DNA from 3 places in the Nitrospira sp. ND1 genome. Region 1 is predicted to be linked to each of the others. Evidence: riboswitches for the same ligand, from Rfam matches in the RefSeq annotation. Region 1 holds a riboswitch; each other region holds the start of a gene.
The links. Region 1 has a riboswitch for cobalamin ahead of NSND_RS03820 (TonB-dependent receptor plug domain-containing protein). Riboswitches for the same ligand answer to the same signal wherever they lie in the genome.
Positions count from the first base shown of each region.

Region 1 (10,242 bases):
AAGGGAGAGGTAGACGAGCGGCGCAATAATGCCGTCGGCGGTGCTTTCGGCGATCGTCTCCACCGTGGCGCGCACGATTTCCGGTTCCTCCAACGTGGCGCTGTCCCGGCCGACGATCCTGGCCACGGCCTCACGCGCTCCGGCAAGATTCCCCTGCTGCAGCTCACGACTGACTGCCTGGACATGATCGAAGAGGTCCCGGCCCGCCAGTGTGGTATAGGCCAGGCCGATGCCGACCAGTTGTCCGAGGAGCGGAGAAAATGCAGCCGCCTGCGCAATCAGCCAGGTGGCCGCCGCATAGACCGCCGCCGGTAACCCCAGCGCGAGACAGGCCCCGGCGATTTGTAAGGATTGATCACTCCGGCAGAATGTTCTGACCTGATCATCGAACCAGGAAATGACCACGCCCATGCCCCGCACCGGATGAGGCAACCAACGGGGATCTCCCGCCACGACATCCAGCGCCGCCGCCAGTACCAACTCGCCGCCGGTCATCGCGCCATCACCAACACCGGGATCAACAAGAGGAAGAGAATTTCGATCAATTCATTCGTGGCACCCAACAGATCTCCCGTCACTCCGCCGAACCATGCCCGACAACCGCGCCGAACCACGACCACCACCAAGGCTCCCGATGCGATAGTCGCCGTTGCCGCAATCACTCCCATTCCGGCCATCAGCGCACAGGCCAACACGAGACTCGAGAGCAACACATGCTGCCAGGAGAGATGAGTCAAAAACGCGGCCGCTAGCCCGCCTTCGCTCCTGGCATAGGGAGACGCCCAGGCGACTGAGACCATCGCCCAACGGCCCAGCGCCGGCATACAGAGCAGCACGGGAAGACGAACCGGTTGAGGGAGGGCGAGCAATCCGGCATACCGCAACAGCAGCGAGAGAAAGAGACCGGTCGCACCCAGTGCCCCGACGCTCGGATCGCGCATGATGCGCAGCCGATCTGCCGCGGTTCGCCCGCCGGCCAGTCCATCTACAGTGTCCGCCAGCCCGTCTTGATGCAGCCCGCGTGTCATGAGCACCAGTAGCACGATCAGCAAAACATTCACCACCTCGGCCGCCAAAAACAAGCGCAAGCCCTGGTCAGCCGCCGCGAGAAATCCGCCGATCAGAAGCCCGACCGTGGAGTACCAGGCCATCGACGTAGCCAACTCCGCGGACGACGGCGCATGGTGGCTCCGGCTGATCGGAATCGCCGTGAGGAAATGCCAGGCAAACACAAAGGGTCTGGTCATGGCCGCCATCTCAGTCACGTTGCGAGACACCCGCTTCCTCGAACGTCGCCATCTCGGTAAGAATCTTGATCGACGCCTGCACGAGGCTCATCCCGAGGCAGGCTCCAGTCCCTTCGCCTAACCGCAGATCGAGATCGAGCAGCGGCTTCAAGCGCAGATGCTCCAGAATCGCCTGATGACCACGTTCCACCGAACGGTGCGAGGCGATCAGATAGTCCCGACAGAGCGGCTGCAACCCCACCGCGATCAACGCCGCAGCGCCGGCAATGAACCCATCTAACACCACAGGGACTCGTGCTGCCGCCGCACCCAGGATCAGCCCGGCCAAACCGGCAATCTCCAGACCGCCGACCTTCGCGAGCACATCGATGGCGTCGGCCCGGTTCGGACGATGCCGGTCGAGCGCCTGCTCAATGACGCCGACTTTGCGGGCATGGCCCGCCTCATCGATGCCGGTTCCTCGACCCGTGACCTCAGCCACCGGCCGCCCGGTCATGACTGCTGTGATCGCTGCACTCGGCGTCGTGTTGCCGATGCCCATCTCGCCGGTCCCGATCAAACCGATCCCCTCACGCGCAGCCTCCGTAGCCACCTCGATCCCGACCTGCAATGCTTGCACCGCCTGGTCACGACTCATGGCGGATTCCACCAGGAGATTGTTGGTTCCCGCCATCACCTTCTTGTGAATCAGGCCGGGGACCGACCCAAAGTCGTAGGCGACTCCAATATCCACCACCCGCACCTCGACTCCGGCGTGACGCGCGAGCACATTCACGCCGGCGCCGCCACGCAGGAAATTCAGCACCATTTGCGGCGTGACTTCGCGCGGATAGGCGCTCACCCCTTCAGTCGCCACACCATGGTCGGCCGCAAACGTAAACACGACTCCGCGCGGCACAGCCGGTTTCACTTCGCCCGTGATCGTGGCATAACGCACCGCGGTTTCTTCCAGCCGCCCCAGACTACCGAGAGGTTTGGTCAACCGATCCAGGCGCGCTTGCGTCTGCGCTGCGATCGCCTGATCCACCGGTTGAATGCGTGTCAACACTTCCTGGAGCGTCATCGGGTCTTCTCCCCTGTCATTTGAGTTTGAGCGACTGGCCGCTGACGACAAAGTAGACTTCGTCGGCCGCTGCCGCGATCTGTTGGTTGACCCGACCGGCGACATCGCGAAACGCGCGCGCACTGCGACTCGTCGGTACCAGCCCGAAGCCCAATTCGTTGCTCACCAACACGACCCGCGCCTGGGTGCCGCGAATAGCCTGCAGCACTGCTTCCACACGAGGGACCATCTCCTGCCCGGCAATGCGACGCCCGCACACGTTGCTCAACCAGAGTGTGAGGCAATCCACCACGACGGTGCGATAGGCCTGTCCTTCCGTTCGAAACCAGGCAGCCAGGTCACGCGGCACCTCGGCGGTGATCCAGTCGGTGGGACGGGTCTCGCGGTGCCGCGCAATACGCGCCTTCATTTCATCGTCCAGCGCCTGCCCGGTCGCGACAAAGGCCCTCGGGCCTCGACGGCCCGCCTGATCTAGCGCTGCCTCACTTTTTCCCGAGGCGGCGCCGCCAAGCACCAGAATAAGATGGGATCCTGTGGCCGAGTGCTTCTTCATCGGTTTACTCGGCGGTTGCGCCGGATTCGCGTTGCCATAAGAATTCCGGTTCGCCTTGGGTCTTCGACACCCAGCGGGCCAGGACGAACAGCGCGTCGCTCAACCGGTTCAGATACTTATTGAGCTCGGCTGCCACCGGTTCCTCGCGGCTCAACCGGATACAGATTCGTTCCGCGCGGCGGCAGATCGTTCGCGCTTGGTGAAGCGTCGCCGAGACCTTACCGCCACCGGGTAGAATGAACTCCTTCAGCGGGGCAAGCTCCTCCTGGCATCGATCGATCATCTCTTCGAGCTTTGTCACATCCTTGGCCGTTACCTCCGGCATGTTGGGAAAGGTCTGGCCCGGCGCCGTGGCCAGAATACTCCCGACATCGAAAAGCTTGTTCTGCACCCAGCGCAAATCCGCCTCCAATTGCGTCGACGCGGCGGACCCGCTCCCGGCTTCAGCATTCATCGCCCGCACCAATCCGACGGACGCATTCAACTCATCGACTGTGCCGTAGGCCTCGACCCGCAGACAGTCTTTCCAGACCTGTTGTCCGCCGGCTAACCTCGTTTGGCCCGCGTCGCCCGTTCTTGTATAGACCTTGGTGATTCGCATCCCGGTAGTCTCTCCTTCCCTTCGACTCTCTTACCCCATGCCTCATAGTGCACCAGATCTTGCACAGAAAGCCTGGCTCGCCACCCGGCGGCTTCAAGGTCCGGCTTCTTCGCAAACTCCGACACATACCCGAGACAGAGGTAGGCCAGCACCTTGACCGACTTTGGAATACCCAACACGCGCTTCAGCGCCGCATGATTTAAGATACTGACCCACCCAACCCCGATCCCTTCGGCGCGTGCCGCCAGCCAGAGATTCTGAATGGCACAACAGGTGCTGTAGAGATCTGTATCCCGCACGGTGGAACGGCCTAACACGTGCGGGCCACCTCGTTGGCGGCTGCAGGTCACACAGAGATTGAGCGACGATTCTTCAATACCTTCCAGCTTGAGCGTTCGATACAGATCCGCACGAGGTGTTTTGTACCGGAGCGCCGCAGCCGCATTCGTGTCCATAAACAGCTGCTTCACCGCGCGCTTTGTCTCATCTGTACGGACCACCACAAAGTCCCAGGGCTGCATGAGCCCCACCGATCCGGCATGATGCGCGGCATTCAGTAATCGCGCGAGCACTTCGTCGGGAATCGGCGTCGGCAGAAAGTTTCTGCGCACGTCCCGGCGCTCGAAAATTGCCCGATAGACCGCCTCTCGCTCGGCCTTGGAAAACGGTTCTGAAGGCTCGGCCGTTGTTCGAGTCAACCGCTCTCGTTTGTCACGTGCCATGAGGCATTTCATTCGAAGACTGCGGTCCAAGTACTCCATCCGCCACCTGCTGCAAACAGACGGGGCAAAGGCAGTCCTTAAAACGTGCCGCAATCCAATCCATCTGCTCCTCGGTAATACCGATCTTCCCGCACCAGCATTGATACCCGACACACTCGAACGTCTTCCGGCAATGCTCACAGGTCTTGGTCACCGGCCCTCTCAAAACTCCACCCCCGCCTGCGCCTTGATGCCTTTTCGGAACGGATGTTTCACCTGCTTCATCTCCGTCACCAGATCTGCAGCCTCGATCAATTCCTCCGGAGCCCCTCTGCCGGTGATCACGACATGTTGCATCGCCGGCCGCTGCTGCAAACGCGGCAGAACTTCAGTCACCGCCACATAGCCGTGGTGCAGTGCAATATTGAATTCATCCAGGATCACCATCGCATAAGACGGATCACGCATGAACTGGCAAGCCTTCGCCCAGGCCGCTTGCGCATGGCTCGTATCCCGCTCCCGATCCTGCGTCTCCCAGGTATACCCTTCGCCCATACGGAGGAACGTCACGCGATCGCCGAACGATTTCAGGATGCGCTCCTCTGCCGTGTCGATCGCCCCCTTGATGAATTGCACGATCGCCACCTTCATGCCGTGGCCGAGGCAACGGAGGGCCATCCCGAGCGCGGCGGTCGTTTTTCCCTTTCCCGCGCCGGTGTAGACGATCAGAAGCCCCTTCTCGTCCTGGGCCGCTTCGATCCGCCGATCCACGGAGGCCTTCAAGCGTTGCATCTTCGCCGTATGCTCGTCCTGTTCCGCCATCTCATCCTTTCGTGGCAGAGGCCTGCGCCCCGCGCAGTCGACGGGCAGTCCCCAGCAGATCAGCCACGACAGCCGGATGACTGCCGAAGTGCAAATGGCTGTACAACGCAAGGGTATTCCCCATCGTCAACCCGTCCTGCCCGACGGGTTTCCCCGCTGCATCCGACAAGGTACAGGCATGATGGAGTTCGCCGGTTGGTTCGAGCATCGAATAGTGAAACTCATGCCCGCGCACCACTGTCCCGGCTCCGCCCAGCATGCAGGATTCAGCGATCTCCACGGTTCGATAACCTAACGTCATCCCGTTTTTCCGCATGACCGCTTCCGCCGGAAACACCCCGACCATTTCATGTCGAGCGCCGGCCCCGTCACGAATGGCCTCCGTCAAGTACATCAGCCCGCCACATTCGGCATACACAGCCCCACCACGCCGGGCAAATGTCTGCACGGCCGAACGCATGGACATATTGGCCGCCAATGTCTCGCCATACAGTTCGGGGTAGCCTCCGCCGAAATACAGCAGATCTGCGACCGGCAACTCGTCATCGTGCAAGGGCGAAAACCTTACGATCTCCGCGCCTACCGATTCAAGTAACTCCAGATTATCCTGATAGTAAAAACAAAAGGCCGCATCGTAGGCCAGGCCGACTCGAACCGGTTGTTGCGTTGCCGCCGGCCTCGTGATCGGGAGATCTTCTCCCGGACATTCCCCGGCCGATCGAGCCATGGCCTCGACCCGATCCAAATCGATCGTCTGTGCAGCGGCTCTCGCCAATCGGTCATACAGATCGCCCTGCCCCTGCTCGATGGCAGTCCTCAGCCCGAGATGGCGATCCTGAATGGTCACCGAAGCATCGGGCTGCAGGTATCCCACAACCGCCAGATCCGTCTCCGACTCTACCGCCTGCCGCAATAACTGGTAATGGCCCTCACTCCGCACGCGATTGAACAGCACTCCACGAACCTGTACGGCCGCGTCGAATTTCGCATACCCGGATGCCATGGCTGCAGCCGATCTCGCCATGGCACTCCCGTCGATGACCAGCAGCACCGGCGCGTTGAGCTGCTTCGCCAGTTCAGCCGTGCTGCCCTGCTCATGCACCGGTGAGCTGCCGTCAAACAGCCCCATCATGCCTTCGATGATCGACAGGTCCGCATCGACCGAGGCGCGCGCGAAGATGGCCCGGTTGGCGCTCTCCCCCAACATCCAGCCATCCAGATTTCGCGACGGCCGTCCGGTCACCGCTTGGTGATGTCCGGGATCGATGAAGTCCGGCCCGGCCTTGAACGGCTGCACCACCAGCCCCCTGGCCTTCAAGGCTGCCATGAGCGCCAGGGTGACCGTGGTTTTGCCGGCACCACTGTGGGTGCCGGCGATGACGAGACGAGGACGTGACATTACAGTACGGCGCTCATCTCTTCCTCACGACTTTCCGCCAAACGTGACCCGCACACCGCCAAAAATCGAGCGGATCGGTGTGCCGGCGCTGGCGACTTCTTCATACTTTTCATTAAACAAATTCTCAGCCCGGAGATAGGCCTGGAGCTGCTTCGTGACATCGTACGTGACTGCCAACGACCACACATCGAACGCCGGCAGCGACTGCCGATCCCCGGTGGTATTGTATCGGGAACCCACGTACCGTCCGATCAGCGTGATCCAGAGCGGATCGATGGGTTGATAGCTGACCGAGGCACTCCACTGGTCGGTGGCCCAACGCGGTAGACGAGTCTGAGTGACCAAATCCCGAGTCATGGTGTTGGTATAGTTCGCCTGTACCACAAGGCCCTTGAGGAACGGACGGTCGCTGGAATAGGTGTACGAGAGTCCAGCCTCCCAGCCCTTCGTCGAGGCTTCACCGATCTGCTGAGGGCAAAACCCGAACGTGCTGAACGGCGCGCAAAACGTCGGATCAAACGTAGTGGTGATGAGATTCCGGTAGCGGTTCCAGAAAAACCCTCCTGTGAACTTCAGCTGCTTCGAGAAGAAATACTGGTCGATCCCCACGTCCATACTTTGGCTTTTTTCTGTGCCCAATTGGGAATTGCCAAAATTGGGAAAATACAATTCGTTCATCGTGGGGGCCCGGAAGCCAGTGGAATAGCTGCCTCGGATTTTCGTGTCGGTTTCCTTGTGGAGATACCCGCCGGTCAGCCGATAGGTCGTCGCATCGCCGAACACGTTGTAACTGTCATGGCGAATGCCCGCGGTGGCGAACAGGCGATCCCACAAATTGAATTGTGCCTGCGCGAATCCGGCATTGGAACTCAAAATCCGGTTGGTGAGTCCCGTATCATTCTCGCCCTGTTGTTCGCGAAATTGATACCCCGCACTCAACAACAACAGCTTCGTGATTTGGAAATTGTGCTGCCACTCCAACCGATTCGAGAGCACACGAATTTCGTTGTTGGAGTTGAACGGCGTGCTGAATGCCCCGGTGATCAGACTACGCTGCAACGTGCCTGACAAAAACTGCGAGGCCTCCTGTGCACGCGCAAGCGTGAGCTTCTGGGACCACCAGCCGGTGAGCGGCTGTTCATAACTACCGCTGAACACATATTCCTGACTCCGATTTTTTGAGCCATAGACGTCGCTTGGAGAGGTCGCCGATACACTATCGAGTTGCACGTCGGAATTCATCCAGCGCATCGTGAAATCAAGACGGCCGTCCTTTGGAAGGTCTACACCGATTCGCCCTGATCCCTGCCAGTTACGATAGGAGTCTCGCTCGCTAGCGCCACGCCGATAATTGACGGCCGAAAAACTCGAGGTGTCCCAGCGGGACAGCGAGAAGCTGTAGTCGACCGCGCCCTGTTTCCCGGACACCATGCCACCTTCACGCAGGGAGGCGAAGGATCCGTATTCCATGAACCCGGTGGCGGAGAGCGGACCCTGGCCGCGCTTCGTCACGATGTTGATGACGCCTCCCATGGCATCCGATCCCCACAACATGCTCTGCGAGCCGCGGAGAATCTCTACTCGCTCGATATTGTCGGTCGTCAGGTTGGCAAAGTTGTAACTACCGACGGTGCCGCTGTTGACGATCGCGCCGTCGATCAGGACCAAGGTCTGATTCGCACTGCCTCCTCGAATCTTGGCCGTGACCTCGGTGCCGGGCCCGCCGTTTGAAAACACCGCCACACCTTGGGCCAACCGAAGCGCGTCCACCACACTCCGGATGTTCTGTCGCTTCATGTCCTGTGCCGTAATGACTTCGACCGCACTGGTGACCTGGGTAACCGGCAACGGGGTTTTGGTTGCCGAGACCACCACTTCCTCGGCTTGTACGACAGGATCAGGCTCCAAAGGCTCTCCGGCAGTGGCCACTGCCGTCCAGACAGGCGGGACACTTGCGACACACAGCAACACGAAATAGGCAGACCATTCCCTGACAATACCCGACATACTGACACTCCCTTTCGCTCGAAGGGTTCAGTTACAAACCCGTCAGTTGGGTCTCCTGACTTGCGGATCATCGTTTCTCTGCGCCTTCCCAGCTGAGCGTGAAACGTAAAACGACGTTCGTGAAACGGTCGGAGGGAACCTCCTGCGCTTCACGAGATACGATTCACGAACCACGCCACTCGCCAGTGGCTCAATGCAGAGTCACTCCCCGCTTACAGTGGCGGCACCGTGATGGTTTTGCACCATCTTCCCCGACGCTGACGGCGTCTTCCTGACACTCCGCTCTCCAATGATGACGCGCCCCTTCTCTTCACACGGGTGGGCCGGGCACGAACCCATCCCGCAACACGTGATCATCCCCTGAACGGCACAGCCTGCCTCGGCAAGGTAATCCTGGGCAGTCCCGACTCCGGATGGGGATCGATCAAGACCTCACAGCCATAGACCGCCCGCAATGCCTCCACCGACAACACCTCAGCCGGCGTGCCCATCGAATACATCGACCCTTCCTTCAGCATGACGATCCGGTCGCAATACTGGCTGGCCAGGTTCAAATCGTGCGACACGATGACGACGGTCAGGCCCTGCTCGTCGGTCAAACGACGCAGCACCGAGCAAATTTCGAGTTGATGCTGAAGATCGAGAAAGGCGGTCGGCTCATCGAGCACGAGGACCCGGGGCGTTTGGGCCAAGGCCCGCGCAATCATCGTACGTTGACGTTCACCGCCGGACAGGTCGGTCACCGCACGCGAAGCCAGATGGCCGATGTCCATCGTGGCCATGGCCTGAGCGGCCGCCGCACAATCCTCCCGATCTTCCCAGCCGAACCCAAGACTCCACCTGGTCTGTCGGCGATGCGGATACCGTCCCATCAACACCGTTTCCGCCACCGTAAAGGAGAAAGCCGGCGGACTTTCCTGCGGGACGAACGCCACGGTCCGCGCCGTCTCCTCTCGTGAAAGGTCAGCCAGGTTTCTTCCGAAGAGCGAGAGGGTTCCCCGTTGAGGCACGGCAAGCTTGGCCAGGAGTTTCACGAGTGACGTCTTGCCCGATCCATTGGGCCCGACGATACCGAGTATTTCGCCTGGCTCGACGTGCAGGCTCACATCGCTGAGGACCCACCGGCTTTCCCGCCCAGACAACTTGCCATAGCAGAACGAGGCCCCCTGCACATCGTAGGCATGGTGCCGGTCCGAGTAGACACCAGCCGCAACATCAGCCGTACACATCGGGTCTACAGGAAGCCTCATACGAGCCGATCCTTTCGCCAGACCAGCAGGTAGACAAAGAACGGGCCGCCCGCGAGGGCCGTGATGATTCCGACCGGGACTTCCGACGGCACGAAGAATGTCCTGGCCATGGTATCGGCCACCATCAAAAATATGCCGCCCACGAGCGCTGAAGCCGGCAGGAGCAATCGATGATCCGCCCCGATCACCAGGCGCACCGCGTGAGGAATGATCATCCCGATGAATCCGATCATGCCGCTGACGGACACCACGGCGCCGGTGAGCAGCGCCGACACCAGAAAGATCACCCGTTTGGCGCGTTCGGTATCGATTCCCAACGACCGTGCCGGCTCTTCACCCAAGGCAAGGATATTCAGGACCCGTACCTGCTTGAAGAGCAGGACGAGACCGGCCAACAGATAGACTGAGAGCGCAGCCAGCGCGGGATAGGCCGGGGCCGTGAGCGATCCCATGAGCCAGGCCATCATGCCGAAGGAACGATTCGGTTCCATAATCGAGGTGATGAACATGATCAGCGCCGAGAAAATTGCGTTCAGGATCACACCGGCCAACAGCACGGAATGAATCGGAAGCCGGTCGTAGGTGGCCGCCATACGATA
Region 1 is NZ_FWEX01000005.1:774,375-784,616, forward strand. It holds gene cbiB (adenosylcobinamide-phosphate synthase CbiB) at 1-495, opposite strand, end outside; gene cobS (adenosylcobinamide-GDP ribazoletransferase) at 492-1,247, opposite strand; gene cobT (nicotinate-nucleotide--dimethylbenzimidazole phosphoribosyltransferase) at 1,258-2,310, opposite strand; gene cobU (bifunctional adenosylcobinamide kinase/adenosylcobinamide-phosphate guanylyltransferase) at 2,327-2,863, opposite strand; gene NSND_RS03800 (cob(I)yrinic acid a,c-diamide adenosyltransferase) at 2,868-3,464, opposite strand; gene bluB (5,6-dimethylbenzimidazole synthase) at 3,410-4,186, opposite strand; gene NSND_RS22045 (cysteine-rich CWC family protein) at 4,176-4,379, opposite strand; gene cobO (cob(I)yrinic acid a,c-diamide adenosyltransferase) at 4,388-4,987, opposite strand; gene NSND_RS03815 (cobyrinate a,c-diamide synthase) at 4,989-6,386, opposite strand; gene NSND_RS03820 (TonB-dependent receptor plug domain-containing protein) at 6,411-8,393, opposite strand; cobalamin riboswitch at 8,421-8,683, opposite strand; gene NSND_RS03825 (ABC transporter ATP-binding protein) at 8,747-9,643, opposite strand; gene NSND_RS03830 (FecCD family ABC transporter permease) at 9,640-10,242, opposite strand, start outside.

Region 2 (10,242 bases), on a different contig from region 1:
GCGCGGGTACGCGTGCGATTGTCGGGTTATTCCTATGTCTCTCGTTCCCAGAGCTGGGGCGGTCCGGGAGACCAGAGGGGTTCTGAAGATGGTGGCGGACCGGACAACGAAGAAGGTGCTGGGGGTGTCAATGCACGGAATGAACGCGGCAGAGGTGATTCATGAGGCGGCAATGGGGCTTCATTTTGGTGCGAGTATCGACGACTTCGCCCACATGCTGCACGTCTATCCAACCATGTCCGAGGCGCTTAAAATCGCCGCGTTGTCGTACACAAAAGACGTGTCGAAAATGAGCTGCTGTGCAGACTAGCGTCACGCCGATATGAGCTAACAAGCCTAGAGGGTCAGAAAAAGTCGTCGGCTCTGGTTAAGCACTGTCTCAGTATGGGGCCATACGTCACCCCGATTACAGTTGCGGACCAGTGGCGGCTACTACCGCGCTTCCCTTAAAGTACATGGGTTAGAAATTCATTGGATTGAAAAATTTACTGCTCTAGTAGGCTTCCTTTCACTTACGCGACCCAATACTTTGCTCTCACCAGAGCTGCCAGAAACGCCGACAGCACTGCTCCGAACACAGTGATCGTGAGACCCATGTCGCCAATCGGCAGAGCGACCGCAGTCAATCGACTTTATTGAGACCAAACATTTGTGAAACAGATTTCTATGTCAACGACCGTTCACCATCGTGTGGATCTTGACGGATGAAAGCACGGACAATACCATGGTATCTGTCCTCCCGCCTCCTCGGAAGACCATGCACTATTAAGTGGCTGGTGGTTTCGGCTGCGACCGACCAACAAACACAGTAATCCCCAAATACACCCCGGACAAGCTGAACAGGAACCCAGCGACGCAGAACACCAGGAGTAAGATCTTCCGTTGGCGGTCGTGCTCCAAAAGAAACGGGATATCCCAACTATGCAGACCATGGAATAGCCATCGATACACTCTCCTGCTGTGATCCATGAGCTCCATCAACTGGCCTGTCTTCATATCGATGTGAAGCCAGGTCTGTGCCGGATTGTCTAAAACAACTCGCAAACCAGGAAGCGGCCGAGGATTGTGGGTCGTGCTGTAGTAATACATGTCGCCGTAGGTGATTTCGCTCCTCTTAATTTCATGAGCTGGGAACACGGCCTTCGCCGCTTGACGAAGAGCCTGGAGACCAAATTCCAGAAACGGCGCGTGCGCCGTGACAGCGCTCATCACCACTTGCTGCTCAGGATCTGAGCGGAACACATAGTAGCTCACTCCCCCAACCTTGCTAACCAGGATCTCTTTAACGGCATCACCGAGCTGGGCCTGCCGCATGGCGTCTCGTAACGGAACGGCAATATCTTCAGGCACCAACGTTCCACCCATGAAGCGTTGACGCTGATCTACCGTTGGCTCGGGGATCGAGAACCAGCGCCCATGATCCATCGAGAACATGCCGCTCAAGAGCCACGTACAGACCACAGATCCAATGGCCACGCCAAAAAGATGATGCCATCGCTTGATCCCCGAAAAGGGGCTGCTATGGCCTTGCCGTCTCCAGTGATGAAGATGCTGAAGACCGAGCACAAACCCGGTGGCGGCAGTGACCACGCCAGCCGCAGCCAGCCACCAGACCGTCTGATCCCACGCAGCCCAATGCCGACGTAGCACCGGCACATAGAGCCAGTGGATGACAGCACCTACCGTATTCCACCTTCGCTCGAACACCGTCGTCTCCATCACCACTTCCCCGGTTTTGGAAGAGACGTATACCTCATGCCCATCCGCATCGTGTAATGGGACTTTCCACAAGGGCCGATAGGGGTCGAAACGCTGTTGGACCGTCCATTGATCGTCCTGCAGCGCCTCCGCCGCGATCTCGCCTTCGAACGGCACACCTTGTTGTGCAATACGTAAGGCATCGCTGTGTGTGATCCCTGACATGGGTTCTCCGCGATCCGCCCACAGACTCGTCAGCGTACCGTCCAGAAAATGGATGACGTAGACCGGACGCCCGGCAGCCATCAGCAGACGCACCCGCTCGACCCCTTGGGGCAGCCCAACCTGATTCCAGACCGACTCCAGCGGCACACAGCAGTACTCCAACTGGAGTGGCTCAAGCCATCGGAATCGCTCCGCCTCGGTCAGGCTCGGATAGGGCACAAAGAGCAACACCGCGCCCGATCCGAACCAGAGCATGACGAGCAGACCGATCCCCACTCCCAACACACGGTGGATTCCTGTCAGTCCGGCACTCACCCAACGCATCCCTGCACCCCTGTCAGAATCGCGCCATCAGGCTCAATTCAACCGTCCGTGGCGCCCCGATGATGACTTCGCTGGGATAGAAATTATCGCCCCAACTCGCATACGTTTTATCGAACAAGTTGCGCCCGCGCAGCGTGAACCACAGATTCTTGTATGGCACCGTCATCCAGGCATCGACCGTCATATACGCATGCATCCGTATGGCATTCGCCGCATCGTTGTAGCGATCTCCCACATAGCGCAGCGCCGCGCCGAGATCGACCGGCACCGCCGTTGGGAGCCGATAGATCGACCAGAGGTTGGCCATCGCCTGCGGCACATTGAACGGGCGATTGCCGTTCCGGGAGACCACACTGCCTCCGGACAGTTCGGCAAAGTCGTCAAATTTGGCGGACAGAAAGGTCAGATTTCCCTGTACTCGCCACGCTTCGGTGGGACGCACCCCCATGGACAGCTCGACACCTTTAGACGACTGCCGACCGACGTTGACCGCTTCCGTCAGCGAGGTTTGCGTCAGAATGTTTTTCCGGAAGATATCAAAGTACGCAACTGTCCACTCGGCCCGTTTGTTCCAGAAGTCCCCTTTGGCGCCCACCTCCCACTGCGCCCCGGTCGCGAGTGCAAAACTTTCCTGACGTGTCACGAGGAAAATATTGCTGGCAGCCGGATCAGCCGCCGTCGCGTATTGCCCATAGAGCGTGACCTGCGGCAGCACGTCATAGACAAGGCCTGCGCGCCAGGTGGTGGGATTGAAGTTCCGCGAGAAACTGCTCGACGTATCGAGGACGCCGGCGGTGTCGAACAACTCCCGAGTCAAATCGATACGATCATGTCGAAATCCGGCGATCAGCTTGAGCTGATCGGTCAGGCTAAGCTGATCCTCGGCAAACAGCGCGGTCGTGGTGACCATTGCCTTCTGCGTTGCTGCCGCGATCGGCCCGAACAGTCCGGCGACAGGGGCAAACGGGTCCACGCTCCCACCTGCCCCATTAAAAAAACTAGGCCTCGTGAAGTCGAGACGACTAAAGTCCAATCCCGTCACAAAACGATTCTTCAACGACGCGACGGGCTGGTTGACCTGAAACTCGAGTCGGTCGCCGATGATAGTCTGATCATGCGCCACATAGAATCGATCACGATCAATAAGCTGCGTCCCAGTGTTAAATGTGTAGGTTTCAGCATTTTGCCAATGTCGCCTCGCCGTGTAGTAATAGGCTTGGTTCCGCACTTCGATCAGATCGGTCGGCTTCCAAGTCGTTTTGAGCTTCGTCCACGTGGTCAGCGCACTCATGTCGCTGTCCTGTGTGTTGTAGTTTTGCCGCAGCATCCGCCTATCGACAGTGCGCCCATCGAGCGTGCTTACGACTCCGTTGACCCCTTGGGTGGCAAACGACGAGGGCACCAGCGGCGTGCCAAAGTAGGGCTTGCTGCGATCGAACCCGAGATCGAAGGACGCTTCAACGCTGAGACGAGAGGTCACGTCATAGAGGAGGGCGCTGGTCCCATTCCAATAGGTATAGGGTGCCCGCTGCACGCCCAGAAAGTTGTCGGAGTTCTGATAACTCAGGTCCACTCGATAATGCAGCTTATCGGTCCCGAGCGTCCCTCCGCTGCCCACGCCGGCCCTAGTTGTATTGAAGCTGCCATACGAGAGAAAGGTCTCCGTTCCCTGTAACTCACGGACCGGTCGCTTGGTCACGAAGTTGATCGCGCCGGCAATCGCCCCTTCCCCATAGAGCACCGACGCGGGCCCCTTCAGGATCTCGATGCGATCAAGATTCCACGTGTCACGCGGGCGCGAGGTCATATTGGCCGGGCCGGTCATCAGTCCATCGTTCAGCAGTCGAATCTGGTTATTCGTGAACCCCCGCATGGAAAAGTTCGCGGGGTCTCCAGGTGCGTCGCCTACCGTCACTCCCGTCGCGCCTTCGATCGCTTCGGAGATCGACCGAAACCCGCGCTCCTGAATAGTCTGTTGACCGATCACCTCAATACTGGCGGGAATCTCACGTAGCGTCAGACCCAAGCGGCTGGACGTCATACTTAGACTGTCGAGATTGAGCGTCCCCGTCCCCTGGCGCTCGACTGGCTGTCCAATCACCGTCACTTCCTGCACTTCCACGGGATCCCCTTCACCTTCCTTGGCAAAAAGATTGAGGGGCATGAGACACAACACAATTCCTGAGGCCATGACAAGACGGCGAAGCATAGTGCTCTTCCTTTGATCACGAAAGGGGTTTCTGGAGTCTCCATATACCCAGGTCTCCTGACTCTCGGCTCGTCCTACTCTCTGCGCCTTCCCATCCTTGTGGACAGTGGCTGAGTGCAGATTTCGTCCCCGATCACAGTTGCGGACCAGTGGCGGCTTCTACCGCGCTTCCCTTGGGGTACATGGGCTATCGATGCATTGGATTGAAAAAGTTACTGCTCTAGTAGGCCTCCCTTCTGTTACGCCACCCGGCACTTGGGTTTGATCAGTGCGGTCAGAAACGCCAGCAACACCGCGCCGAGCACCATAATCGTGAGACCCAGATCGCTGATCGGCAACGCAAACGAGGTGGGCTGGAGTAATTTGATGATCCCGACGACGTAAGCCAGCCCTACGACGGTCAGCGTCATCATGCGATTGCCTTGGATCGCCATCGTGGTCGCCGCCAAATACATCCGGCGTACAACAAGGCCGTTGAGGGAATCGGTAACGACCATCCCCAGACTGAAGGCCACGCCGATCAGCAGCGCGCCCAGCAGGCCATAGCCCATCGTGCCGGCCAAGGCCCAGGCCGACATCTGGCTGGCGGTCTCGAACCCCAGCCCGAACAACGCGCCGATCGGCACGGCGCTCATCGGGTGTGTGATGTTGAGCAACTGTCTGGGCAAAAAATGGCCGATGACCCCGTGGCTCGGAACCGTCATTCCAGCCGGCAATGTCATCAGCCTGGCGAGGTTTAATGTCCCAATGGCGAACAACAGGCAGGCCGACAACACCCCACTCACGTGCAGCACAGAGTCGTTGAACGATTGCAGATACTCCGCCGCCAATGCGATCAACCCCGCAATCAACAGGACGGAGAGGGCATGCCCGAACGCAAACCATGTCCCCACCCACCGGCTCATTCTCGGATGCCGATCGACAGACGCCCTCGTCATGCCATCGATGGCGGTGAGATGGTCTGGGTCGGCTCCATGGCTCAAGCCCAATGCGAAGGCGAGACCGAGCAAGGCCCAGAGACTGCCATCAGCTGGATTCATAGGCTCCCTTGTGGCCCATAGTTCTCACCCCGAAAACTCTGACGCATCATTCACCGTGGTAACACCGGGCAGAGGCCGGTAAGACGCCAGAGCAGCTCACAGTCGAGATGCCCACGCACCACGGCGTCCAGCCGGTCGTACTCGTCCTGTTTCGTGGGAATGCGCCGGATGATGTCGCCTGCGAAAATCCCCTTGCGCCGACGCAGGAAAGAAAGAGTCCGCGCCCTGATCACCTCATTCTCGAACAGGCCATGCAACATGGTACCCACCACCATCCCATCGCTGCTGAGAGCCCCGTCACTGCGTACCTCTGTGCGCCCGTTCCGCGACTGAATCTCGAAGGGGCTCGCCTGCTGATTATGTGGCACCACCATTCCCATATGGATTTCATATCCATGGACCGCTTCTTCGAGCCCCACGCCATCGGTGAGAAACGAGGGGCACAGCACGCGGGCTAGAACCTGCGTCGTGACTTTCTCCTGCTCGAAGTGGGTTCCTAGGGCCAGCAGTCCCAATCCCCGTACGTGAGGCTCCGCCGATTCCACTCCGTGCGGATCGTCGATCATCTCACCAAGCATTTGGCATCCGCCGCATACACCTAAGAGCGGTCCACCCTCACGGGCGCGCGCCTCAATCGCGCCGGCGAAGCCACTGGCACGGAGCCACGCGAGATCTGCCACTGTGCTCTTCGAACCGGGAAGAATCACGAGATCGGCACCCGCAACTTCGTCAGGCTGCTCAACGAAACGCACAACAACACCAGATTCATGTTCCAATGCTTCGACATCGTCGTAGTTGGAGAGGTGCGGCACGCGCACGACCACGACATCTAGTTCCTGCTGGGAGGGTCTACGCCGAGCCATCCGCGCTTCAAGCGATACGGAATCCTCGTCGGCAACGCGGAGGTCTTTGATATAGGGCACGACACCCAGCACCGGCTTGCCTGTGCGCTCGCTCAAAAACTCGAGCCCCGGTGTGAGCAACGCCAGGTCGCCGCGAAATTTATTCACGACAAAGGCCGCAACCCTGTCCCGCTCGTCCGGCTCGAGCAGTTCCATCGTCCCGACAAAGGAGGCGAAGACGCCGCCTCGATCGATATCCCCCACCAGAATAACCGGCGCATCCGCCAGCTTGGCCACATGCATGTTAACGATGTCGCGATCCTTCAAATTGATCTCAGCCGGGCTCCCCGCCCCCTCGATCACAACCAGATCGTAGTTCGATCGAAGCCGAGTCAACGACTCCGCAATCACGGTCGTGAGGCGCGGCTTATACTCGTGATACTCGGTCGCCAGCATGCTGCCGATCGACTTGCCGAGTACCACGACTTGGCTGCGTCGATCACCTTCGGGCTTGAGCAGGATCGGATTCATGTCCACGCAGGACAGAATACCGGAGGCCTCGGCCTGCACCGCTTGCGCCCGCCCGATCTCCAGGCCATCGATGGTGACGGCCGAGTTCAGCGACATGTTCTGCGACTTGAAGGGAGCGACGCGCAGTCCTTCGCGGCGGAAAAACCGGCAGAGGGCCGTGACCAGGAGACTCTTCCCTGCAGACGAAGCCGTCCCCTGGACCATGATCGTGGGGGCCAGTCCGCTCACCGGACCCTCCTGGCATGGGCCGAGCAGGCCTGCACGAAACCCTGAGCCAAGCGCGGGTTCGAGGCCCAATGGGCATGGACATAGGACGCCAGCGTATTGCCCTGACGATAGCCCTCCTGAAACGGCTCTCCCCCGCGGCGACGGCGGACATGGTAGGTGCACTCGACTTCTGCCGGAAGGCGAAAGTCCGAATAGCGAAATTGATGGCCTCGAAATTTTAAGCCCGCCGGACCGAGCATCGTCGCGTCCTTCGTGTCCACCTCGACATATCCGAGCGCCTGCAAACGATCTTTCATTTCCGCTTCGCCTGGAATGAGCCCCACCATGGGATGCAGCACGCCATCGAGCGTCTTGATGCCGTTGGACAAATACATGAGCCCGCCGCATTCTCCATAGATGGGGCCATGAGCTTCGGCAAACGAGACCACATCCCTACGCATCGAAAGATTCCGCGACAGCTCCTCCGCATGAACCTCCGGGTAGCCGCCACCGAAATACAGACCGTCCACATCCGGCAGATGCGTATCGTGAATGGGAGAAAACCGCACGAGCTCCGCACCAAGACTCTCAAGACGGCGGAGGTTGTCGTCATAATAGAAATGGAACGCCTCGTCGAACGCGAGACCAATTCGACAGCTGGCTCCCTCACCGACGATCCGTTCCATGGTAGGAATTTCAGGAAGAACCGGCGTGGATTGCGCCAGCGCGATGATCGCATCGACATCGCACCACTCACTCACCCGATCGCCCCACGACACAAAGACATCCTCCGGGACCGTCGCCCGGTCTGCGCTGCGTAGACCCAGATGCCGATCCGCGAACGCCAAAGTAGGTTCCTTAAGAAGCCCCCCCATGACGGGAGGCTCGCCACCCGTCGCCTTGCGGAGCAATTCCAAATGCCCGCGGCTGCCGAGCTTGTTACAAATGAGACCGGCAATCTGCAAGCCTGCGTCGAAGGTCGAAAACCCTTTGGCTAGCGCCGCAATGCTGCGAGCCATCCCTCCCGCATCGCACACGAGCAGCACCGGCGCTTGGAGCCACTTGGCGATCTCGGCCGTCGAGCCTTCATCGCCCGTCGGTGACGCGCCGTCGAACAACCCCATCACCCCTTCGATTAATGCAATGTCTGCCCCTTGCGACGCGCGCATAAACGTCGAAAGGACCGCCTCACGCCCCATCATCCATCCGTCGAGATTGTGACACGGCGCATCAGCCGCACGAACATGATAGGTCGGATCGAGATAATCGGGGCCACACTTGAAGACGGCCACTCGCAACCCCCGCGCACGTAACGCCCGAACGAGCCCGACCATGACGGTCGTCTTGCCGACGTTGCTAGCAGTGCCGGCGATGACGAGCCGTGGAATCGTCACGAACCAATCTCCGGCTGAGCCTTAACCGCACATTCGAATGGATAGGTCATTGGGCTCTGCCTTCCGCGGAGTGTATCGGTGCAGGTGTCGCTTGCGCTCCGTCGATCCGGCTCGACTCAAGTGCGCGGAGGAGATCGGGCCTGGGCCGCGCGTCCCAGCGGTCATGAAACACCAACTCATGCAGCGGCAGTCGTGGCAACCAGCCATTACTCTCAAAAATTGGCCGCTCAGGAAAACTCTCCACGAACCCGACGCAGAGATAGGCCACCGGAACAATCCGTTCCGGAATTCCGAGGATCGTGCGAAGGACCGCCGGCTCCATAATACTCACCCACCCGACACCGACCCCTTCTGCCCGAGCTGCCAACCAGAGGTTTTGGATCGCGCAGCACGTGCTATACACCGCCGTTTCTGGAATGGTGTTCCGCCCGATCACCGTCGGCCCGAACCGCTCCTGGTCGCAGGTGACACAGAGATTGAGGGGCGCATCAAGGATCCCTTCCAGCTTGAAGGAGAGATACTTCTCGCGGCGTTCCTGATCGAACGTCTCCGCCGCGCGCAGCCGTTCGGCCTCAACATGGGCTCGCACCTGCGCACGAACCTCACGATTCTCGACCACAAGAAAGTTCCAAGGCTGCGAGAGCCCAACCGACCCGGCCTGATGCGCTGCTAGGAGAATACGGGCCAGGATCTCGTTTGGAATGGGATCGGGGAGAAACGCTCGCATGTCGCGGCGGCGCGTGATCGTTTCGTACAGGCCGCGGCGCCAGGCTTCCGGAAAGGCATGATCCGTCATAGTTTCCCCACCATCGACACCACAAGCGAGACCAACGAGATCACAGTATCTTCCTTCGCCAACGATACAGACCGAGCCCCACATTGACGCGCCGCGGCCTCGGTCTGAGGCCCGATCGCCGCCATCGGCAGACCCAACAGAGGCTTGCCGACATCACCAGAAAGCACGGTGCGAGCCGCCGAGGAGCTGGGCAGCACCACAAGATCGATTGGCGGCAAGGGAGCCGTCGGCATCCGGTGCACATACCGATAGGCGGCCACCGCTTCGACCTCCGCGCCGACCTTCGTGAGTTCGTTGTATAAGTTGGGGCGGCCCCCCTCCGCTGTTACGAGAAGGAATCGCCCCTTCTGAAAAAACGACGACTGCTCTTCCACCGCTTCCTGACAGGCGCCTCGCAGCGAAACTTCGGCAGCGAGGCCATGGCGTGACAACGCCTGCGCCGCCGCTGCCCCGACTGCGATGACCGGCACGTCAAGGGTGGGACCATGGGACAAGATCGCATCGACACCGGCCGCGCAGCCGAAGACGATGCCGCGGAATTCATGGAGGCGAACTAGCGCGGTATCGAGGGGAGACCCTCCACTGAGAGAGACCGCTTCGACCTCGGGACTTTCCAGCACCTCGGCACCGAGCGCGCGGAAATCGCTAGCCATGGCAGAGCGGCCAGGGCGCGCGCGGGCGACCAGCAGGCGGCGTCCCGCCAACGGACGGCGCTCGAACCAGGCAATCCGTTCACGCAATCCGACGACATCACCCACGATGACGAGAGCCGGAATAGCAAGATCAACGTGCTGTATTTTTTCCGGAAGGGTCGCCAGGGTTCCGACAATGACGTTCTGTTCTGAAGTGGTGGCGGAAGCGATATAGGCAGCGGGAGTCTCAGCGGAGCGGCCTGCCTGAATCAATCGCTGAAGATTCGCCGAAAGTTTTCTGGCAGCCATGAACAACACCAGAGTGCCCTTGCCGCTGGCAGCCT
Region 2 is NZ_FWEX01000006.1:1,581,028-1,591,269, forward strand. It holds gene merA (mercury(II) reductase) at 1-310, shown strand, start outside; gene NSND_RS12070 (hypothetical protein) at 766-2,247, opposite strand; gene NSND_RS12075 (TonB-dependent receptor) at 2,261-4,456, opposite strand; cobalamin riboswitch at 4,507-4,631, opposite strand; gene NSND_RS12080 (HoxN/HupN/NixA family nickel/cobalt transporter) at 4,696-5,496, opposite strand; gene NSND_RS12085 (cobyric acid synthase) at 5,547-7,097, opposite strand; gene NSND_RS12090 (cobyrinate a,c-diamide synthase) at 7,094-8,470, opposite strand; gene bluB (5,6-dimethylbenzimidazole synthase) at 8,517-9,266, opposite strand; gene cobA (uroporphyrinogen-III C-methyltransferase) at 9,263-10,242, opposite strand, start outside.
Region 2: another riboswitch for cobalamin. It lies ahead of NSND_RS12075 (TonB-dependent receptor); the one in region 1 lies ahead of NSND_RS03820 (TonB-dependent receptor plug domain-containing protein).

Region 3 (10,242 bases), on a different contig from region 1:
ACAAGCCGATCTCGCGATCCGTGGCGATCAGCAGAATTTCAAACTCGTTCGGATCCACTCCCTCTAGCGACGTCGCATAGCGGACACCTTCCGGCAAGGGCTTCTCAGCCGGCCACCAGTCCGGCTCTCCCGTTTCCTGCACAAACAGCACCTTGGTCGCATTCACCACCGCGGCGCAGCCCCTCGTCACATTGCGGTCCATATCGTCGAGCGTCCATCCAAGATCGCGGCCCAGAATATCTACGGTCAACGTGCCAATTGCATCAGACGCAGTCGTTACCACCGACTGCGCACCCAAGGCGGTCGCGACTCGTTCGGTAAAGATATTGCCGCGCCCGACGTGGCCCGACAGGACACAGATCGAAAACCGCGCGGCGTCGTCGATGCAGACTACCGCCGGATCGACCTTCTTGTTCTTCAAGAGCGGCGCAATCATCCGCACCACGGCTCCGACACTGATAATGAAAATATGGCAATCGTACGCAGAAAAGGTCTCGGTCAACGCCGGGCCCATCGGAAGCGGCAAGCGTCGCGCACCGGCCGGCGCCGAGGCGATCAGCTTCTCCGAAACGAAGAGGTCCGCGCCGGACAGGTGCGGCAGCAAGCGGGAGGCAATCGCAATCCCATGCTTCGTAATGGCATAGACGGCAAACGGTGTGCGTTCGGCGGTCATGCCCTGGTCTCTCTGACGGCCGGGCGCGGCGTGGCCGGGACCACACCTGCCAACAATCCGCTCCGTTCCTTGCGCGACACAATCATCATCGCAAAGCAATCGCCCCGCTCGGTTTGGATCGTGCGGATGTCCCGAACGATCCGCTGTTCAGCCATCGTGGCCTTCGACACATAGACCGCCCGGTCAGTCAGACCCTGCTGCTCCAGCGCCTCAACGACCTTGGGGATCTCGGTGCCCATCTTCATCAAGACGACGGTGTCGAACAGTTCCAGCACCTGACTCAAATCCTCGACTCCGTAGCTTGCGGGGAGGATGGCGATCCGCTCTTGCCCGTCGGCCAGAGGAATGCCGGTCACGGACGGCACGGCCATGATCGACGAGACGCCTGGAACGACTTCGATACGGATACCCGGCCAGCGCAGCGGAGCTTCCCGCCGCAGATAGATGAATGTGCTAAAGAGCGAGGGATCGCCTTCCGTCGCAAAGGCGACCGACAGCCCTTTTCCCAAACGCTCCCCGATAGCCGTGAAGGCCGCATCCCAGGCAGGCCGCAACCGCTCCGGATCCTTGTTCATCGGGAACGTCAGAAAGATGCGTTCCTGTCCGGGAATCTCGCCCAAGGTCGGCTTGAGAATTTTCCAGGCCATCGACTCTCCGTAATCGGAGCTGCGCGGCAGGGCAAGAACCTGCGCCTGCTTCAGCACGGTGAGCGCACGCAGCGTGATCAGATCCGGCGCACCGGGACCGACCCCGACGCCATATAATGTTCCGTAGTTCATGAGACCGCTCCTGTCTGACTGGGCTTCTCGACGGCAAAAATTTGAATCGGGTTCAAGGCTTCGTAACGAAGGTAATGGGCCAAGGGTTCGGCGCGCGAGACTTGCAGCAACGTGACATCCGGCACCAACCCGCGCTTCCGCAAGGTCTGATAGGTCTCCGCGACATTCTCCAACGTGATGGCATTCACGACGAGGCGTCCACCTGGTTGCAGCCGGTCCATGACAACGTCGATGATCTCTTCCATGCTCCCTTTGCTGCCCCCGATGAAGACGGCATCGGGCGCTTCCAAGCCTGCCAGCGCCTCCGGCGCCCGGCCTGCGATGACGCGCACATTGTCCACCGCATGGGCCAACAGATTGTCGCGGCAGATCTCGACGCCCTCCGAATCGACCTCGATCGCGTAGACCAGGCCTTTCGGCGCAAGCAACGCCGCCTCGATCGACACCGATCCGGAACCGGCCCCGATATCCCAGACCACGCTGTCCGGTCTGATCCCCATCGCGGCCAGCGACAACAATCGCACTTCACGCTTCGTAATGAGGCCCTTCTTCGGCATCCGCTTCGCGAATTGATCCTCATGGAGAAACGGAATGGTGCAGGGCGCGCGCCAGGAGGGATCGGAGCGGACGAGCACCAACACATTGAGCGGCCCGACATCCTGACAAGTCGCAAGCGCCGCGATGTCGAATCGCCGAACCTTTTCATCCGGACCGCCAAGATTCTCACAGACCCAGGCCTCCCAGGCCGTCTCTCCATGGAGGACCATGCGCTGAGCTAACACCGATGGCGAATTCTTTTCATCAGTGAAAATCGCCACCTTCGCCTGCCCCTTGAGCCTGGTGAGAAATCCCTCGGACGAGCGGCCATGCAGAGACACAAAGGCTGCGTCGTCCCACTTCAATCCAGCTCGCGCAAAGGCCCATTGCATCGAACTGGGCTGCGGCAACACCTCGACATGCTCGGCACCTAGCCGCTGAATCACCAGGCTGCCGATGCCGAAAAACAACGGATCGCCGGACGCCACCACACAAACATTCTGTTCCTCTGCCAGTTCCGCCACCCGGTCGAGCACCGACACCACGCCGCTCTTGAGGACAATCTTCTCGCCCTGAAACTGCGGGAAGAATTCAAGATGGCGCTCCCCGCCCACGAGCACCCCCGCCTTCATGACCGCATTCACGGCGCGGCTCGTCAGGCTCGCACAGCCGTCGTCCCCGATCCCGATCAAGGTAATGGGGCACCTTGGACTCATGCAGGAACCTTTGCTGATAGGAGCAATAGAGCATGGATAATCGCGACGGCAATGGGGCTGCCCCCCTTGCGGCCGCGCGCCACGATAGAAGGAGTCAAAAGTTCTAATATGACTTCCTTGGACTCAGCCGCCGACACGAACCCGACCGGCACCCCGATGATGAGAGCCGGCGTCGCTCCCTCCTCGCGAATCAAGCGGGCCAACTCCAATAAGGCAGTCGGGGCATTGCCGATCGCCACCACCGCTCCATCGAGCAGATTGAGGCGATGCGCCTTTTTCATGGCCTCGATCGCGCGTGTCGAGTTGTTGGCCTTGGCCGTCGCAATCACATCCTCGTCCGAAATAAACGAGTAGACCTTGCAGCCATAGGAGGAGAGCCGCTCCTCGTTCAGGCCGGCAGAAATCATCTTCACATCGACCAAGAGAGGGCAGCCTCCTTGAAGGGCCGCCACCCCGGCGCGCACCGCATCGGGATGGAATCGCATCAGGGTCTTAAACTCGAAGTCCGCCGTAGCATGGATCACCCGGCGCACGACTTGCCATTCGTCCGGGCCGAAATCGTGCAGACCCGACTCCTGGTCGATGATCGCGAAACTGCCATCCTCGATGCTCCGTCCGAGCGCGGTCATCTGTCTCATATCGTTCATATCTGAACCTCCGGGTAACGACCGAGCAACGAGCCGCCGAAATCTACCAGACAGGTTTCCACCGCCAGCTTGCCGCCCGCGTGAACCTGACAATGTTCGACAACCCTCTTGCAAACCAACGACGTGATACCGACGAGGCCTGCCTCGCGGCATAATTCCAACACATGGCGGGCTGTAATGGCCTGGCGGATAGCGGCCACCAACTCGTCCGACGCCGATAACTCGGCTGCCAGCGACGCCAGAAATTCCATATCCACTTCCGATCCGGCGGCATGCGTCTGCATCTTGCCGTTGGCCATCTTCGACAATTTTCCCATCATCCCGACGATGATGGCTCGCGCGATCCCTCGCTTCGCACATTGTTTGATTCCGACGCCGATGAAGTCGCCCACCTGGATAAAGGCCTGCTCCGGCAACTGCGGATAGAGCGCCATCGCATACTGCTCCGATTTGCCGCCGGTCGTGAGCACCAGCTCGCGCAGACCACCGGCCGCGGCCACATCGATCTCTTGCATGACGCTCGCCTTGAACGCCGCCGTCGAATAGGGCCGCACAATGCCGGTTGTGCCGAGTATGGAGATGCCGCCCAGGAGGCCAAGCCGCGCGTTGGTGGTCTTCTTAGCCATCTCTTCACCGCCCGGCACGCTGATCGTCACCACCGCGCCCTCGTAGGGAGCGCCGGCCAATTCCTCCCCCACCATCTCCGTAATATTGCGCCGTGGAACCGGATTGATCGCAGGCCCGCCAATCTCCAAGCCCAACCCAGTCTTGGTGACGGTGGCTACGCCCTGGCCTCCCCTGATCTCGATGCCTGGTTCTGCTCGCAGCTCCACTTCTGCTGTCAACTCGGCCCCATGTGTACAATCAGGATCGTCGCCGGCATCCTTGATGATGCTGCAAATCGCGCGGCGGTCCATTCGCTCACAACGGGCGAGCGCGAACGTGACGCGCGTCCGATTCGGCAGGGTCGTTTCAATTTCAGACAGCATGGCACCCTTCACGAGACAGCGGGTCGCAGCCTTGGCCGCTGCCGCGGCACAGGCGCCTGTGGTAAATCCTGTGCGCAGCCCCTTTCGATCTTTCGGCGGTACGCTCTTATCCATCACTCATGTCCCGCTAGCCCACTAAAACACTCACGAATCTTTGCCGCACGTTCAGGGCTGTAATGCTCTGCCTTCGCCCGATTCGTACCCCGGAACGTCACCCGACAGAGCAACTCCCCATCCGGCCCTGCTAATTCCAGCGCCGCATTGGCCTCATCCTGCTGTCGATAGAGAAGCCTGCTTCCAGCCTCGATCTTGAGATGCACATGGGTCTGTCCCTCTTCGCCCAGCGTGACCCACTCAGCCCCCTGCCGCACAGTGAGGAGGCCATGGACCTCGGCGATCGCGCCGGACGAACGAACGATGACGCTCGTCTCCCCAAACCCAAGTGCAGTTTCCAGCGCGGCAAGCATCTGCTCCCGTCCGGTCATGCGGACTTCTTCGGCATATTGAAGAACGACTCCACCTGCTCCTTGCTCACGGCCACTCCTGCCGCCACCAAATCGTCGAGCAATGCCAGGTTCACGACTCCATCGCCCGCAATGAAGGCCTGAGTGAGATCGCCACGCGACAACACTTCACAAAGCATGGCTCTGGCATGAGGAACCCGCTCCGGATGACCAACTGCGGGAATCGCCTCGATTCGCACCTCGCCACAAGCCGCGGGAACCTGATTCTTCACGAACTCGTCCGGGAGAAAATACTCCGCCGAGTCGCGCAGCCACATGAGCCGGGCCTGAGGGAGCAACGGCGCAAAACGGGTCGCGCGTAAGAGTCCCAGCGCAGCGGTGATCCCTGTATCCGTCGCCAGGATCAAAGTCCTGCCTGAGACATCCTCTCTCGGGAAAAACTTGCCCCAGGGTCCGCTGAACGAAACGTCCGTTCCCGCTGCCAGTCCGTGCACGAAGGCGGAACCCAATCCATCGGGAATACGCTTCACCGCGAGTTGAAAGCGACATTGTTCCGCATCGCCGGTGAGGAGCGAGTAGGCCCGCTTGACGGCTTTGCCGTTCGGCAACACGATTCGACTATCAAGGATGAGGTACTGTCCGCCGACGAACCCCAAGGGCTCGGCCGCGCACAGATCGAGGAGCAGAGTATCGGGCCCCAGCCTCTCGGTTCCCACCACTCTGGCGATCTTCGCTACGGCCATTGCTGCTACTCCGCCGGATAAATCTCATGAACAAAGTCATGCATCTCATCGAGGTCGCGATAGAGGTGAGTGAGCCCTTCGATCTGATGGGCCAGATCGAGATCGACCTTCTTCGTGAGCACCACCAGCGTACGCAGATAGGGCAGCTTCGGATCGTCGGCGCGGGTGGCAGACACGCGCTCTTCAAGCGCAGCTACCGCCGTCTCATAAAACTGCTTGAGCGTGGCCAAGTCCTTGGCGCCGCACATGGAACGAATCGGTCCCGGTTGATCGGCCCCGGTCCCCAGCTCCGCCAACTCATGCTGCCGTTCGGCTTCGTTCTTCACTCCCAACACTTCCATCAAACCTAGCCGCAGCCCTGCGATTTCATGACAGGCCATCGTCTCTCCTCCGTTACTGCATAATGTTATCGACCAGGCGACTGACGAGCCGATCGCCGAGCAGATGCTCCTCGACCAACTCCTTCGCATCCGTCTCTTTCACACCCCGATACCAAATGCCATCAGGATAGACCGCGACCGTCGGTCCTTCCCCGCAGCGGCCCATGCAGGAGGTCTTCGTCACGCGAATATCCTGATCCCGCCCGGCGTCCTTCAACAGCCGCCGCAATGTGGCAATGAGGGGAATGCTCCCGCCATCGGCGCAATCGACATTCCCGCAGACCAGGACATGTTTAGCCAGCGGGCGGTGGGCATGCACGTGCGGCATGGCCTGCGCATGGGTGAATCCGTGCCGCAGACTCCAGAGCAGCGCTTTGAGCCCGCCCACATGCTCGGTCACAGCGGATACCGGCACACGATACTGACAGGTATCGCAGGGGAGTGGCCGTTCCCCTGCCGTCGCTTGCGCAAGGCGCTCGTCCATCAAGCGGAGCAACCGGTCGTCGACGCCCAAATGGGGTGCCAATTCGGTCTTGATCCAGGGATAGCGAGCTTGAAACGATTCCACCTGCTCGCGAATTTTCGTGATCAGTCTTCCGCCGAAGAGAAAGTAGGGAGCCACGATGATCCGCTCTGGGCGCGCGCGCGCGACCAGCTCCACCGTCTCGTCAAACAGCGGTCTCGTCACGCCGATGAAACAGGGCACCACCCACCCGATCTCGCGCCCCTCGGCAAGAAGACGAACAACTTTACAGAAGTCCCCGTTCGCATCCGGGTCGCTTGAACCACGGCCCACGACCACGACGGCAGTCTTCGCGGATTCACGGGCACCCTCCAGCGCCGCCCGCGCCCGCTCAAAGGCCAGCTCCACGAGATTGGGATGGATGCCCAAGGCATTGGCCACGATAAAACGGACGGAGGGAAACTCTTGCCGAGCCTGCGAGAGCGCGAGCGGGATATCGTTCTTCACATGCCCCGCGGCAAAAAGGAACAACGGCAGGACCACAACGGAATCGGCTCGCTGCGCCAACTCACGAAGCGCGGTGGCCAACGACGGGCGGGCCAACTCCACATAGCCATGCGCCACATCGAGATCAGGACGCGCCACGCGATAGGCATTGACTAAGGACTCGAACTCAACATTGGCATTGGGATCACGACTGCCGTGCCCGACGATGAGCAATCCCGTCGTCATGCAACACAAACCGTGGGAGAGGCTGCCGGCATAAAAAAACCTCCAGCTCCACAACAGGAACAAGAGGTCGCATGCCAAAAAGGCAGGAGAGATCCTCCGTTACCGCGCGGAGAAACCGTACTATGTCAGCTCGGATAGGTCTCCTGGCTCATAGGTTCAGAAGGTCGAACCTTCAACGCTACCCCCAGCCTTCCCCAACAAGTTTGTCGAGTGGCTAAAACGGGGGAGCTTCCCACTTACAGTGGCGGGACCGCGCCGGTTTTTCACCGGACTTCCCTGTTACGCCCTAGCGGGCATCCGAGAGATTACTCATATCAGCCAAGATACCTAACGCGGGCTAGTCCACCCTGTCAAGGCTGAAATATCATGAGTGCACGCGATCCGAAGCAGCTTTACGCGAACTGCGCGACCACAAAGCCCAATAACTTACCAAGACATGCACTGAGACCGGTTGTTTATTTAGTTGCCCAGGCTCACCACAGTGAAAAAGCGCAAATATTTTCAGCTCCTTATAAAGATACAGCGCGGGCATGTCCTGAAAAGGCGAGTATCGTTGCAGTAACAATCTCAAAAGTGATTGTCAGTAAAACAGTGTTTCCTTCGTGCGTTTAATGAAACCTCTGTTTTCCGAGAAGCAAATTGCGACGGCCTTGCGGCAAATCGATGCGGGGGCACTGATTCCGGAGGTAACGCGGAAGCTGGGGATCAGTGAGGCGACGTACTACGTCTGGCGGAAACGCTACGGCCAGATGGCGATCGCCGAGATTCGGCGGTTACGGCAACTGGAGGCAGAGAACAGCAGACTCAAGCAGCTCGTGGCGGATCTGACCTTGGACAAAGTCATCCTGCAAGAGGTGCTCGCACAAAAGGCCTGAAGCCCACGCGCAAACGCGCCCTCGTGCGGGAGGTGCTCGGGCACTGTCCGATTGGAGTGCGACGGGCCTGTGGGCTCCTGCGGTTGAATCGAGCGTCGTGGTATTACCGACGCCATGGGCGGGACGATACGGCGATTCGCATGCGGCTGCGGGAGCTGGCCCAAGCTCGCCCGCGCTTTGGCTATCTCCGTCTGCACGTCATGCTTCGCCGCGAAGGCTGGGTAGTGAATCGGAAGCGGGTGCATCGGATCTATCGGGAAGAAGGGCTTACGATGAGATTACCGCGCCGTCGCAAACGGTCGAGTCATCTGCGGGTCGTGCCACCACACCCGAGTGAGATGAATGAGCGGTGGAGCATGGATTTTGTGGCGGACACGTTGCTGGATGGGCGGCGGTTTCGCGCACTGACCGTCGTGGATACCTATAGCCGGCACAGTCAATTAATCGAGTCCGATTTCACCCTCCCGGGAACGAAAGTCGTGGCGGCTCTGGAACGGGTGGCGAACCGGAGCGGCTACCCGCAGATGATCACAGTGGACAATGGGAGCGACTTGACCTCGAAGGCACTTGACGCCTGGGCATACGAGCACGGAGTGAAACTCGATTTATTCGGCCCGGGAAACCCGTGGAGAATGCGGTGATTGAGAGTTTCAATGGGCACTTTCGAGACGAATGTTTGAACGCGCAGGTGTTCGTGTCGTTACACGATGCGCGACAGAAGATTGAAGCGTGGCGAATCGATTACAATGAGCACCGGCCGCATGGTTCACTGGGGGACTTAACGCCCCAGGAGTTTGTCGAACAGGCGGTCCAAACCGGGCTGCAGGAAGCATCGAATTTCCAGCACGGCGTGGACTAGTTTTCAGGGAAGGGTCAGAAGGAGCGCATTTCCAGTTTTCAGCAGTCTAGTTTCTGGGGAGGTCTCATCATTTGTCCTATCCCCCGCTCCATCTGCACAAAATATGGGAGCAGCGGCGCAGCGCCCAGACCGTCAGATCAAGCCGAAACGGCTGCACCGGATACAATGCAAAGCCGATCTCCTTCATGATTCACAACCGCCTGCCCGCCCCGATGTGCCGATTATTCCTGCATCGCCTGCCGCCTCTCCCACGCCAGCTCTCTCATGATCCTTCCTCTTGTCCGTCATTCAATCGGCCGGCGATGAATTGCTCGGCCCGTGAGGCTGCTCAAATCGCTTCCAGCGCGTCCTCAAGATCGGCGATGACATCTTCGATATCCTCGCAGCCAACGGAGATTCTTACGAGCCCGCTCGTAATCCCCTGCCGCTCCATGATGTCTTTCGGTGTCGCGACATGGGTCATCGACGCCGGATGTTCGATCAACGTATCGACCGTGCCCAAGGATACCGCCAAGGTGCAGAGTTTCAGTTTACTCAACAACCGCGTGGCCGCCTCGAACCCGTCGGCAAGCTCGAAACTGAAGCAGCCGCCAAAGCCGGTCATCTGTCGGGCTGCGACATGGTGGCCGGGGAACTGGGGGTCGCCTGGATAGTACAGCTTGCCGACTTTGGGAACGCTGGAAAGAAACTCAAAGAGCTTCATCGCGTTGTCGTGATGCCGCAGCATGCGCAAGGAAAGGGTTCTGATGCCCCGCAACAGCAGATAGGCATCGAACGGGCTCAGAATGCCTCCGGTGTCACGACGATAAATGCGAATTTTTTCGGCCAGCTCTGAGCGCGCCACAACAATCCCCCCGATCACGTCCCCATGGCCGTTAAGATACTTCGTGGCGCTATGGAGGGAGATATCCGCGCCGTGATCCAGTGGTCGCTGAAAGTAAGGACTGGAGAAGGTGTTATCGACAATCGTCAAGATGCCTTTGGGCCTGGCCAGTTCGGCGATTGCCCGGATATCCGTGATCTTGCACGTAGGATTGGCGGGGGTTTCAAAGAAAATCACTTTTGTCTTGTCCCGTATGGCATCTCTTACGGCCTGCTCATTCGAAGTATCGACCACCGTGGAGGTAATCCCCAGATCTGCCAGGCGCTCCGTGATCAGATGGAGGCTTGGACTATAGAGCACCTCCCCGCAGATCACATGATCACCGGCTTTCAGAATACTCAATAAGCTCGCATGGATAGCCGCCATTCCCGAGCCCAATGCGACAGCGGCCTCCCCGTTTTCCAGGTTCGCAATCACCTGCTCGAGACCTTCGACGGTCGGATTTCCCACCCGACTGTAGATATGCCCGGCGCGACGCCCCAGAAAAAGATCCGCGCCTGCT
Region 3 is NZ_FWEX01000006.1:1,594,267-1,604,508, forward strand. It holds gene NSND_RS12120 (cobalt-precorrin 5A hydrolase) at 1-673, opposite strand, end outside; gene cobI (precorrin-2 C(20)-methyltransferase) at 670-1,452, opposite strand; gene cbiE (precorrin-6y C5,15-methyltransferase (decarboxylating) subunit CbiE) at 1,449-2,705, opposite strand; gene NSND_RS12135 (precorrin-8X methylmutase) at 2,702-3,352, opposite strand; gene NSND_RS12140 (cobalt-precorrin-5B (C(1))-methyltransferase) at 3,349-4,455, opposite strand; gene NSND_RS12145 (hypothetical protein) at 4,455-4,826, opposite strand; gene NSND_RS12150 (FAD-dependent oxidoreductase) at 4,823-5,548, opposite strand; gene NSND_RS12155 (DUF3209 family protein) at 5,554-5,928, opposite strand; gene NSND_RS12160 (CbiX/SirB N-terminal domain-containing protein) at 5,942-7,123, opposite strand; cobalamin riboswitch at 7,239-7,439, opposite strand; gene NSND_RS21000 (hypothetical protein) at 7,490-7,735, shown strand; partial or broken gene NSND_RS21005 (IS3 family transposase) at 7,735-8,857, shown strand; gene NSND_RS12180 (trans-sulfuration enzyme family protein) at 9,186-10,242, opposite strand, start outside.
Region 3: another riboswitch for cobalamin. It lies ahead of NSND_RS12160 (CbiX/SirB N-terminal domain-containing protein); the one in region 1 lies ahead of NSND_RS03820 (TonB-dependent receptor plug domain-containing protein).